One region of the Rahnella sp. AN3-3W3 genome, then DNA from elsewhere that is predicted to be linked to it. Evidence: predicted binding sites of a transcription regulator. Region 1 holds the regulator's gene; each other region holds the start of a gene.
What was found. The regulator LexA, encoded in region 1, represses DNA repair genes until DNA is damaged. The targets are predictions, from matches to a motif close to TNCTGTATGTACATACAGNA.
Positions count from the first base shown of each region.

Region 1 (3,147 bases):
CCGGCGCACGGCCAAACATCACGGAAACCGGCAGCATTTGAATGTCTAAATCCGGATTGTTGCGGTGCAAATCCAGATAGTCGTGGAACAGCTTTACGGATTCCTGCTTCGGCGTGTAATACGAGAACACGCGCGGGCCTTCAGCAATGAAAACATGGCTTGGCAGCAGCGTTCCGTCGATTTCCAGCGGAATAAGGGGATCGGGCAGATTCTCTGCCAGACATTGCGCACGCAACGTCAGCAAGTCTGCTTTGGAGTTGTAAGGCAATACGTACAAAATCGGGCGCGTCGGGTCCAAATGCAACTCGGTAACCGGATCTGAAGGTATGACCTTGCTCTTTACCAGCAATGAGAGTGGTAAATTCAATAATGTGTAATAAAGTCTACGCCAACCTGACATAAAAACGTGAAGCCTCTTGTTAGCCATTTCGCCGCAAGGATACCAGAAAGATCCGTGGAGATCTGTGGTCATATAAAAGCTAAAATACGGCACACTTTTAAGGACAACCCTTCAAGGATCAGTACCCGAAATGGCGAACCAAGTCACTGGATTTACCCGAATTTATAAAGCGGCCGGATATTCCTGGAAAGGATTGAAAGCCGCATGGCAGAACGAAGCGGCTTTTCGCCAGGAAGCCAGCGTGGCTATCCCGTTAATTTTGTTATCTTTCTGGCTCGATGTCAGCACGGTTGAACGCATTTTGCTTGTAAGCTCCGTGATGCTGGTCTGCGTCACCGAGTTGCTCAACAGTGCGGTGGAATGCGCGATTGACCGTATCGGCCCTGAGTTTCACGTGCTCTCAGGGCGGGCAAAAGATATCGGTTCTGCTGCCGTACTTCTGACCATCATATTGGCGATTTTTGTCTGGGTCAGTATCTTTTGGCCGCGATGGTTCTGATCTGGAATCTGTATTCCAGGAATCACCGTTATGCCCTGTTTTTATTCAATCTTAGGTTTTCATTGACCGTTTAGCTGTATATACTCACAGCAAGACTGTATAAACAACCAGGGGGCGGAATGAAAGCTTTAACGACCAGACAACAAGAGGTCTACGACCTTATTCGCGATCATATCTCCACCACCGGTATGCCACCGACTCGCGCAGAGATTGCATCGCGTCTGGGTTTCCGTTCTCCCAATGCGGCGGAAGAACACCTGAAAGCGCTGGCACGTAAAGGCGTTATCGAGATTGTCTCCGGTGCATCTCGTGGTATCCGTCTGCTGATGGAAGAAGAAGAAGGTTTACCGCTGATCGGCCGCGTTGCCGCCGGTGAGCCGCTGCTGGCACAGCAACATATCGAAGGGCATTATCAGGTTGATCCGGCGATGTTCAAGCCGAGCGCCGATTTCCTGCTGCGCGTCAGCGGGATGTCGATGCGTGATATCGGTATCCTCGACGGCGATTTGCTGGCCGTGCATAAAACGCAGGACGTGCGTAACGGCCAGGTTGTCGTGGCGCGTATCGATGATGAAGTCACCGTGAAACGCCTGAAAAAGCAGGGCAGCGTGGTGCAGTTATTGCCTGAGAACAGCGAATTCCAGCCGATCGTGGTGGATTTACGCGAACAGAATTTCAGCATTGAAGGGCTAGCCGTAGGCGTCATCCGTAACGGCAACTGGATCTGACCTTCGTACTTCGAGCTGCAGACGCGTTGGCTGCGTGCGTTTACCCGAATCACTGACTCATGTCAGCTCATCGGGATTCTCTTACTTGCCGCCTTCCTGCAACTCGAATTACTCGCTCAGAAATTGCTGAGTCAGAAATTGCTGTGTCAGATAGAGAAGACTAAAAAACATTGAATATGGATGGCGGCCGCCTCTGGCATCCATGTGAATTCAAAGAGAAATGCGTTTCTCTCATCATCGCCCCTTTCGGGGCGATGTCATTTTAGGCATAACCTGAACCTCCGGCATGAGATTCTCTATGCAACATCATTCCCTGCGACAATCATTCAAAAATACCTTTCTAAGCCCCGCGGATAAAGCACTCTGGACCCTGGCGTTACCGATGATTTTTTCCAATATCACGGTGCCTCTTCTTGGTCTGGTCGATACCGCAGTGATCGGTCATCTCGACAGTGCCGATTATCTCGGTGGTGTGGCGGTTGGTTCGATGGTCACGACTTTCCTCTTCATGATGCTGCTGTTTCTGCGCATGAGCACCACCGGCATGACCGCACAGGCGCTGGGCGCAAAAGACAATCAGTTGCTGGCTCGTGCTTTTGTGCAGCCCTTTTTGCTGGCGGTGCTGGCCGGTGTCATCATCCTGTTATTTCGCCATCCGCTGATGGAGCTGGCGTTTCATGTCGTGGGTGGCAGTCAGTCGGTGCTGGAACAGGCGAGGCTGTTTATCGAAATCCGCTGGTACAGTGCGCCTGCTTCTCTGGCGAATCTGGTGATCCTCGGCTGGTTGCTGGGCATCCAGTATATTCGCGGGCCGGTGATTTTGCTGATCGCGGGAAATCTGCTGAATATTATCCTGGATATCTGGCTGGTAATGGGGCTGGGGCTGAACGTACGTGGTGCGGCGATGGCAACTGCCAGTGCAGAGTATTTCACGTTGTTCATCGGGCTGTATTTTGTCTGGCGTGTCATGAAACGACGCGGTATCACCGGTTCAGAAATCACCAGTGCGTGGCGCGGTAATTTGCGCCGTCTTCTCGGACTTAACCGCGACATCATGCTGCGCTCATTGCTGTTGCAGCTATGCTTTGCCTCACTGACCATACTGGGTGCGCGGCTGGGCAGCCATATTGTGGCGGTCAACGCTGTTCTGATGAACCTGCTGACCTTTACCGCATTTGCACTCGACGGCTTTGCGTATGCCATCGAAGCCCATTCCGGTGAGGCATTCGGTGCGCGCAATCGCGAAAAGCTGCTGAACGTGTGGCATGCCGCGTGCCGTCAGGCCGGACTGGTGGCGCTGGCTTTTGCGCTAATTTATGCCGTAGCCGGCGGGGCGATTATAAATGCGCTCACCTCACTCCCCGAATTGCGTGAGCTGGCGGATCATTACCTCGGCTGGCAAATTGTATTGCCGCTGGTGGCGGTCTGGTGTTATCTGCTCGATGGGATGTTTATCGGTGCCACACGCGGGCGGGATATGCGTAACAGCATGGTGGTTGCAGCGCTCGGATACGGGCTGA
Region 1 is NZ_JYDG01000006.1:49,496-52,642, reverse strand. Features, by position in the region: gene plsB (glycerol-3-phosphate 1-O-acyltransferase PlsB) at 1-400, opposite strand, end outside; gene UC15_RS03135 (diacylglycerol kinase) at 531-899, shown strand; gene lexA (transcriptional repressor LexA) at 1,019-1,627, shown strand; gene dinF (MATE family efflux transporter DinF) at 1,926-3,147, shown strand, end outside.

Region 2 (3,147 bases), on a different contig from region 1:
AAAAATGCTGCCGCCTGCCCTTCGCTCTCTGCGTGCTTATAGGCGTCGATAAACTCCCAGCTCACCTGAGTCTCAGATGCAAACTGAGTGGGGATCCCCTCCCAGTCCTGAAACATGAACTCGGCATCATCTTCATCAGCATGCAGCGTGCTGCAGGCCGCGTAAAACTCTTCAGCCGAATCAAAATCAGTCAGATCAAACCACTGGCCGGCAATGCTGCCGCAGTTGTATTTGTGATACGTGCCGACGTATACCGCAGGCGTTGTAGTGCTCATAGAAAATCCTCCGCAGGTTGTGGGATAACAGCTCCGGCTTACGCCGTGACGACACGACAGACGGGCGGAAAGCGGAGGATGCAGGGGCGCACCGGAGGCCGCAGCGCAAACGAGGGAGGAGGTGGTCTGAGCGGGGAACGAGTGAATATTGAACGAGAGAGCAACGGGAAGAACGCCGTACGATGAGTGCGAACGGGTGAGGATTGCGGCGACAGCGAACCCTTGCAGCCGCAGCGGCCCGTCTACAGTGAAGTCACGGCGTTAGCCGTCACAACGTGGGGCAAAATTCATCACGGGTTACAGGCCGGCAGGACAGTAACCCGAAGAAAAACGGAGCGTGCGACGTCCTTTTTTCTGTGAAATACAAAGCGACCGGTCAGCCCGATCGCTCGTTTTCATCATGCAGCGCGTTTAAATGAATCCAGCGCGGCGAGCATATCGGCGATATTCCCTTTCGCTTCTGTGACAGCGTCACGCAACAACTCACGACCAAACCAACCGCGAACGGGCTGATCGGGCAGACGCTTCACATAGGGCACACACGAACGTCCCAGCATCTTGTTGTTTTCACCGTAGCTGATCCTGATTTGCAGCGTACGGAACGTGGCGTTTTTCTGGAGAATGGCATCGATGCAGCTGTCCAGCGCATCATTGCTCCACTCATCGATCCCCTGCTCTGCCGGTTTAGTTTCCGTCACAGAGACGACGAAATTGCGGGTTTTTCGCTGGAACACCGAAGGTCTGTAGGAAGGGTTTACTGCATCGCATAAACGATAGCCATCGGCGGCAACCCTGCCGCAGATGTCGTTGATTTCGGCACGCAGAGCTTTCAGCAGCAGTTGAATCGTTTCCAAAGGCGCCTGCATGTCACTGCTATACCGCAACGTCATTGTGCCAGCGTGAGAGTATCGCTCGCTAAGGTGGTTACGGTTCAGCAGAACAGAAGAACGAGTGTCAGTGATGATCTCTTTGAGTTCGGCGACGACGGTTTCCTCCAGCAGGCCTTTGGCCTCAAGGACGGGCAACAGTGCAAGCAGGGTTTTCGTCTCGAGCTTGCCATAAAACGCAACGCCGTCGCCGGCACGATAATGCTGGTTTGTATCGACTTCCAGACTGGATGGCCACCCGCGGGCGATCAGCTGATTGCGGCAATGGCGAATGATCAGGGTATGTGCGGTATTCATGATGAAATCCTCCGGTTAGGTGCGGCGCAACTTACGCCGTGCCCCCACGACAGCCCTGCGCACAGCGGAATAAACAAGGGCGACGCCGCAAGCCGCAGCGCAGCCGTAAACGGGCTGAATGCACCGTTTACGGCGAGAACGGGTGAGGACGCCGGCGTCAGCGCACCCTTGTTTATGCAGCAGCAGGGCTACAGTGCGGGCACGGCGTTTATGCCCGCCGGGGCAACGCCACGGCATAAATAGCGGAGAGCCTCGACCTCCTTATTGAGAGTATTTTGCCCGCGTGGATAACGTCTCTACAGGGGTTATCACCTACCCATACAGAAGTTACACACTGAAACTGTGGATAACTTCCACTCAAAGTATTTCCGCCGACAAAACAGGCATCTGACCAAACCCTCTCAGACATTTCTTGCCAACATCCAAAAACACCCACCATAATACTGTATATGCATACAGCACAATTAAAGCCTTTATGAAAGCAAAAATCATTTCACCTCTGACCAGCTCACGACTGCAGCTCCCGCTGTTTGCAGACACCTGTCAGGCGGGTTTTCCCAGCCCTGCCACGGACTACGTTGAAAAGACATTGGATTTAAACGAGTTCTGCATCAGCCATCCCTCCGCCACCTTCTTCGTAAAAGCCGAGGGTGATTCGATGATCGAGTCCGGGATATTGTCGGGCGACCTGCTAATCGTGGATAAGGCAGAAAAGGCCTCCCACGGCGACATCGTCATTGCCGCCGTCGAAGGTGAGTTCACCGTGAAACGGCTCTGCACGCATCCGGTGCTGTGCCTGCAACCCATGAACCCGGCCTACTCGCCGATATTTGTTAATCCGGACGACCTGGATATTTTCGGCGTCGTTATCCACGCTATCCATTCGTTTAAGTGACGCGCCATGTATCTGCTCTGTGACGTCAACTCAATGTATGCCAGCGTCGAACAACTATTCAGACCAGACCTGAAGGGTAAGCCAGTCCTCGTGCTCAGCAATAATGACGGCGCGATCGTGGCCCTCAATAAAGAAGCCAAAAAGCTCGGCATTAAACGTTTTGCCCCCTACTTTCAGGCGAAGGACATCATCAGACGTCACCAGGTAACCTGTTTCAGTTCGAACTACGCGCTTTACGGCGACATGTCCGCACGGATCATGTCCACCCTGGAAGAAATGGCCCCAGAGCTGACCATTTACTCAATCGACGAGGCATTTATGAAGGTCACCGGCATAGATTCGTGTGAGTCTTACCTGGCCTTTGGCCAGCGCGTCAGGGCGACGGTGCGGCAGCGCACGGGTCTGACCTGCGGGATCGGGATTGCGCAGACGCTTACGCTGGCAAAGCTGGCCAATCATGCGGCGAAAACGTGGCCGGCTACTGGCGGTGTAGTTGACCTGAGCAACCGCGACCGTCAGCGAAAACTGATGGCTCTGCTGCCGGTGAATGAGACATGGGGGATCGGACGAAAATTATCAGAAAAGCTGAATGCGATGGGCATTAAGACGGTGCTGCAGCTGGCGGACGCCAACCTGAACCTGATGAAGAAGACGTTCGGTGTCGTGGTGGAGCGAACCATACGTGAACTCAACGGCACATCCTGCATATCCATTGAAGCCCTGCCAGCCAAACAGCAGATCATCTGCAGCCGCAGCTTCGGAGAACGCATTACGCAGCTTCAGGATATGAGAC
Region 2 is NZ_JYDG01000048.1:20,983-24,129, reverse strand. Features, by position in the region: gene UC15_RS14335 (antirestriction protein ArdA) at 1-275, opposite strand, end outside; gene UC15_RS14330 (hypothetical protein) at 674-1,459, opposite strand; gene UC15_RS14325 (hypothetical protein) at 1,445-1,702, shown strand; gene umuD (translesion error-prone DNA polymerase V autoproteolytic subunit) at 1,935-2,354, shown strand; gene umuC (translesion error-prone DNA polymerase V subunit UmuC) at 2,361-3,147, shown strand, end outside.
Region 2: the regulator LexA is predicted to act here: its motif matches at 1,901-1,920, upstream of umuD (translesion error-prone DNA polymerase V autoproteolytic subunit).

Region 3 (3,147 bases), on a different contig from region 1:
AAACACCGGTGTCGTGATCGCTTACGCGGCCAGCTGCGCCATTGTCGAAGTTACCTTTAGCGTCTGCACGCCAAACCATACCACCCAGACGGGTATAGATGTCCAGATCGTCAGTCAGTGGGTAGCTCAGTTTAGCAGCCAGCTGAACGCCTTGTGCTTTGAACGCGCCATTGTTTACGCTGCCTTTGTAAGGCATACGGCCAAGCCAGTCATATCCCATTTCAAAGCCCAGGTATTGGTTCGCTTGGTAACCCAAGAACGCACCTGCACCCAGTTGGCTCTCGTGGGTAGGGCCGTTGCCGATACCTTCGTAAGCATTTGCGAAACCAGTGTCATGGTATTGGGACCAGCCCAATTTACCACCGGTATACCAGGTGTTATCTTTAGGGGCGGCTTGCGCTACGGTAGCGAAACCTGCCAGTGCCACTGCTAATGCGATAGCTGTCTTTTTCATTTTGCGCCTCGTTATCATCCAAATAGGCAATTGAGCTTTAAGCTTTTTAAGCCCTTGGTTAAAATCCTTACGCCAAGATTATTGCTTCATTTCAGAACTTGCCACTTTACGTTGGCATTATTGAGCAACCTTGGCGTTGTAAAGTCTACAACGTGGCGCGAAACTTACAAGCTTGATGTGTTAACACCGTGGAAAAAAAGGGAAAAACGTACACATTTCTTAACGGCTTTGACCAATTACTGACAATTTTTGAAGACAATCTACATTCAGGAAGCCCGTTTTTACTGGGTTCCGGAGCTTTCTCAGCACAAATCACTAAGTTCCCCATTATTTTCGTAGGAACATTCCTATTTTGAACTAATGGTATACAGAAGAGTGAATTTTTACTGTTGAGTGATGTCCACAAGCTGGATTCTGTTCATTTGTTGGCTTCATAATGAAGCCATAAGCTCCCCCCTGACGGGCAGCAATTTGTAATCTTTCCCTCTCTGCATCATTCAAATCTGGCAACCATCCAAGCACGACACTGTAGTTACCCGTTTGCAATGCTTTTTCCATGGCATCGACAGTAGACATCGCAGTGATCTGATTCACCTGAACCATTTTATCCACCGGTAGCCCGGACTCTGATAACCAGTGACGGCTCAATTTTTGTTGTGGTGTCAGCCACAACAACCACCGTGATTGCATACCGAGATGTTGCAGCAGGGGCAGCAGTAACTGGGCAAAAGCAGGTTGGCTGGCACTATAGACGAACTCAGTGATCAGACCATTATTCAAGGATGCAGACGTATTTACCTGTGCACGGGAAACGGGCAAAGCAAGCTGACTAAAATGATGATTTGTATGGTGTTGAGTTCGCATAGAGATGTACCCCAGTGAGTTACTGTATGGATGTACAGTACTCTGGCGATAGGCAAAGATCAACCCAATTTTTCCAAGACATCTCGCAAATTTTGAAGGCAACACACTGCAACTGCATTTTATGTTTGTTGCCACTCACGACATTGCGTATTTTGCATTTAGCGGTTCTGGTAATTCAAATTGGAAGTCAGGAATGAATGTGAAAAGGATAACGCAATGATAAATAAATCAAAAAAAAGAGTACTTGAATGTCTGGAACTGTTTGCCCCACTGGGCAATATACGCTCGCGAACGCAGTTTGGCGGATTCAGTTTATCGGCCGATCGAGCCATGTTTGGTCTGGTGTCTGACGGAGAATTATACCTGAGGGCGAATGATGATACAGAAGGTCACTTTTGCCGGAAAAAAATGGAACGTCTGATCTACCGCAAGCGCGGGATGGATGTGCATTTACGCTATTTCAAAGTCAGTCATGAGCAATGGAGTGATCCCCATATTTTGCTGAGACTGGCGAGAGTTTCTATCAAAGGGATGCGTCGTGAAATTGAAGCAAAGAAAAACAGTGAAGCATCACGTTTGAAAGACTTACCCAATCTCTCGCTGGCTCTTGAGCGGATGCTGTGGCAAGTCGGTATCGAAAATTCGGGGGACCTTCGGATGCAAGGTGCGTGCGGGGCATACCTGAAATTGTGTGCAATAAAAAAAAAGAATTTGGGCATTAATTTGCTGATGGCACTGGAAGGCGCAATTTTGGGGTTTCATGAAGCAGCCTTGCCAACGGCGTCCAGAGAGTTTTTAACTCATTGGTTCAACCATCAGCAAGAAAAGTATCCGATGACGCACTAACCCGCAGCACATGATGGCTGCGGGTCGTCAGACCGGGTTATGAGCAGGCAGGATTTTACTGTTAAGACTGGTGAGTTCAGGTAAATGAGCCACCAGTAATCCAATTTGTTGCAATACAAGCTGTTCTTTACTGTCCGAATCCGTGGTTCTCATCTGAATGCGGGCACTGAGATTTTCAAGAGCCTGCTGAATACGCTCGGATTCAGCAGGCAGATGGTGCAGAGCCCCGTCCACGCAGCACACTGCATCATCCAGCAAGCTAAGGGTTTCAGCATCTTCGAGCTTTTCACGATGTGCGCCGAGCGCAGAAATATAGCTCAGCATCGTATGGTTGAGGCACAGCAAGCGGAATGCGGCATCCAGGGTCGTTGTGTCGTTATTCTTCTCCGAACTCATATTCGAAACAACTGACGCCAGTTCCGCATCACAGTTATGCGCATCACGGCGTGCCAGACGATAATCGAGACTGTTGTCTTTTCCCTGATGGTATTGCACCAAAATTGCGTCAAGGTAGCGGCAGTTGGCATCGAAAGTTTTGCTGACAACGCGGTCGATTTGCCTGAATTTCCAGTCCGGCCAGATAAATGTCACTGCAGCCCAGGCAATACCACACCCAATCAGCGTATCGATGACGCGGGGTATGGCGATTTCAAAACCTTCTCCCAGCAAGTTGAAACACAACAGCACCAGCAGGGTAATAAACATCGTTGCCTGCGCATATTGCACCGTGCGAAAGGCGAAGAATAATAAACCGCTGATGACGATCAGGATCATTTGCCCGTCAATCGAAGGCACGAAGTACAGTATCGGAATACCCAGCGCGATACCGGCAAGAGTGCCGATAATCCTTAACGCCAGCCTGCGGCGTGTGGCGCTGTAGTTCGGCTGACAGACAAACAAACTGGTGAGCAATATCCAGTAGCCATGATGTAAACCACTGACCTGAAGAAACACGTAACCGACAAACAGAACGACTGACATAC
Region 3 is NZ_JYDG01000010.1:159,904-163,050, forward strand. Features, by position in the region: gene ompA (porin OmpA) at 1-454, opposite strand, end outside; gene sulA (SOS-induced cell division inhibitor SulA) at 812-1,318, opposite strand; gene UC15_RS04880 (TfoX/Sxy family DNA transformation protein) at 1,535-2,164, shown strand; gene yccS (YccS family putative transporter) at 2,192-3,147, opposite strand, start outside.
Region 3: the regulator LexA is predicted to act here: its motif matches at 1,339-1,358, upstream of sulA (SOS-induced cell division inhibitor SulA).

Region 4 (3,147 bases), on a different contig from region 1:
GCGACGCGTTGGAATACGCACCGGATTTGGACGCGGCAATTCTGGGCCAAACCCTTTTTTCACCTGCGGATTTTCATCACTCACAGCGCTGAAAGCAGGCATAAAGGTATTGGTTGCAGAAGATGCCGCAGACTGCCCTGCCTGAGCCAGCCCCGTAGCAAGTGCAGCCGTAGCAGCGACGCTGGCGGCCTGCGCGGCATCGGGTACCGGCGAACTGAAATCAAACGGTGAACGGCTGGGTTCAACGGCTGTTTGCCAGTTCCCGAGACTCGGGCCATCTTCCTGATTGCGCTCAACCGGCGCAGGAGAAGGTGATTGCTGTACCGGCTGCGGATGGCGCGGCACCGGCGTTTCTTCCGGGATTTCGAAATTATAGAGCGGCGGCGCCGTTGAAACCGGCGTAGACGGATAGGGTGAAATCTCAGCCACCGGCGGTTCTGCAGCATAAGGATCAGCTGCTGGCGCTGGTGTCACGACCGAAGCCGGTTCAGCGACTGCCGCGGCTGTTTCAGGAACAGCAAAAGAAACAGGAGCAGAAGCTGCTGGTGCTTGTGCTGCTGGATGCTCATTAACTGAAGGCGCAGAGAACAGCACGTCATCGTCATCGGTTTCCGCAGTCGCTGCGGAAGCCGCAGGGATCGCCGCTGCACCTGCGACGACAGGAGCAACTTTAGCTACCGGTTTGGCTTCGTCGTCTTCGAGTAACGGATCGTCGTGCTCGTCGTAGTCATAATCATCGTCACGACGGGAACGGTTGGTCACGATGTTGGTGACACCGAGCACGGCACCGCCAATTTTCTCGGCAATGGTCAGCCATGACCAGCCGGTAAACAGTGTCAGTCCGGCTGCCCACACACATAACAACACCAGCGTCGCACCCACGTTGTTGAAATACGGCGTCATCGCTGTACTCAACAAACTGCCGATGACACCACCGGAAGCGAAGTAGTAAAGGTCATCAATATTGACTGATGCCAGACCACAAGACGTGACAATGAGCGCCAGCGTCCCGATAAGGCGCAGCGAAAGGGCAAAATAATCGACGAAATCCTGTTTATCCCGCTGACGAAACGCCGCCCAGCAGAGGCATAGAATAATTGGGGGAATAGCGTAACCAAATACGCCAAAGATGAAGAACAGCGTGTCAGCCATCCAGGCTCCCACACCACCGCCCCAGTTATGAATTGGCCCATGCCATGCGGTCTGAGACCAGCTTGGATCAGAGGGGTTAAAACTCACCAATGCCGCCATTAAATAAGCAGCAAAAATCGCTACCACCACCAGCAAAGCCTCCAGAAGACGGCGACCATTGCTCAGCTTTTTAAGGGTAACTTCTTTATCTTCTGTATATTCCTGGCTCAAGAAAGGCTCTCCAGGTTCCTGTGAACTGAGAAAAAGCAACAGCGCCGAGAGTCCCCGGCGCCATAGCTGTATAGATACACAGGAGTGTAGCTAAAATTACAAGGTTTTGCACCTGAACAATTACCGGGTTTTGATGACCAGGCGATTTGTCTGTTTTACTTCTTCCATGACCACATAGGTTCGGGTGTCGTTAACACCTGGAAGACGAAGTAATGTCTCACCTAACAGCTTACGGTAGGCGGACATGTCAGGTACGCGGGTTTTCAACAAATAGTCGAAGTCCCCTGAAACCAAGTGACACTCCTGAATATCTTCGAGTTTTTGTACTGCCGCGTTAAATTGCTCAAACACATCCGGCGCGCCACGGTTGAGGGTAATCTCAACAAACACCAGCAACGAGGCATCCAGATAATGCGGGTTAAGCAATGCGGTATAACCATTGATGAAGCCCTGACGTTCCAGACGACGAACGCGCTCCAGACATGGAGTTGGAGATAATCCCACACGTTTGGAAAGCTCGACGTTTGAAATCCGGCCATCCTTTTGCAATTCGTTGAGGATGTTACGGTCAATACGGTCGAGATCTTTTCCCGGACGTTTTTTGTTGTCTACCATTATTATTGTCTCTCTGCTGTCCTTCCCTGCACCTGCCATACCCCAGCCAACTTCAATGTCTAAGGGTTGTCCCAAGCGAAGACCCGATTATTAAGGTTTACGCATCCCAAAGCCGCGTTGATCCCCTGTCAAAAGGAACACGACCGTAAAACGGATACTCAAAAGAAATAACCCTGCGAAATTAATAGATTGCATACAGCCAACCTGATTCACTAAACCCTGCTGCAACAAAAACGCAAAAAAGCAAGACCAGAACGGGTCCGGTAGCAGCCAATTGCATAAATTCAAGTCACAGACAGGCAGTTAATTTCTTCTTCCCCTGATGTTTTCGCAAATGCACAGCGGATTGTCAAAGTAAAAGAAGCAAAATCAGAAGAACGTGCCAACCTGAAAAGCTGATCCCCCCTTTTTAGCTGTCTTTTCTCTTTGGACAATAACAACTCAGTGCGCGAAATAATTCAGCCAAAACCCCACAACCTGCCGTGAATTGTGACTAAAAGACCGCACTCTGTTAAACAACATTCACAGCGACTGACATCACCGCCGTTGTTTTTCACGCTGTTCATCAAACAGTTAAGTGTCTGATAATCAGCAAAGGAAACCTTTTTACCCGTGTTTCTCTGTAAAAACTATCAGACAAATCGTTAACAACATCTGAGTTTGCTTTTTTTACTGCGCCGTTTTCCCTACAATCGGTCTATCGCTTGTCGCTACCGCGGAGATGAATTACGCATGAGTACGGTTAAACACAGTAAATTATTGATTTTAGGTTCTGGTCCGGCGGGTTATACCGCAGCAGTTTATGCAGCACGCGCCAACCTTAATCCGGTGTTGATTACCGGTGTTGAAAAAGGCGGTCAGCTGACCACAACCACCGAAGTCGAAAACTGGCCGGGCGATCCGGAAGGTCTGACAGGTCCGGGTCTGATGGAACGTATGCATGAACATGCGACCAAATTTAATACCGAGATTATTTTCGACCACATTAACAAAGTCGAATTGCAGAACCGTCCGTTCCGCCTCACCGGCGACAGCGCGAATACACCTGTGACGCACTGATCATCGCCACCGGCGCATCCGCACGTTATATCGGTCTGCCTTCTGAAGAAGCGTTCAAAGGTCGCGGCGTTTCTGCCTGCGCCACCTGTGATGGTTTCTTCTACCGTAATC
Region 4 is NZ_JYDG01000010.1:43,723-46,869, reverse strand. Features, by position in the region: gene UC15_RS04360 (DNA translocase FtsK 4TM domain-containing protein) at 1-1,362, opposite strand, end outside; gene lrp (leucine-responsive transcriptional regulator Lrp) at 1,483-1,977, opposite strand; partial or broken gene trxB (thioredoxin-disulfide reductase) at 2,710-3,147, shown strand, end outside.
Region 4: the regulator LexA is predicted to act here: its motif matches at 1,427-1,446, upstream of UC15_RS04360 (DNA translocase FtsK 4TM domain-containing protein).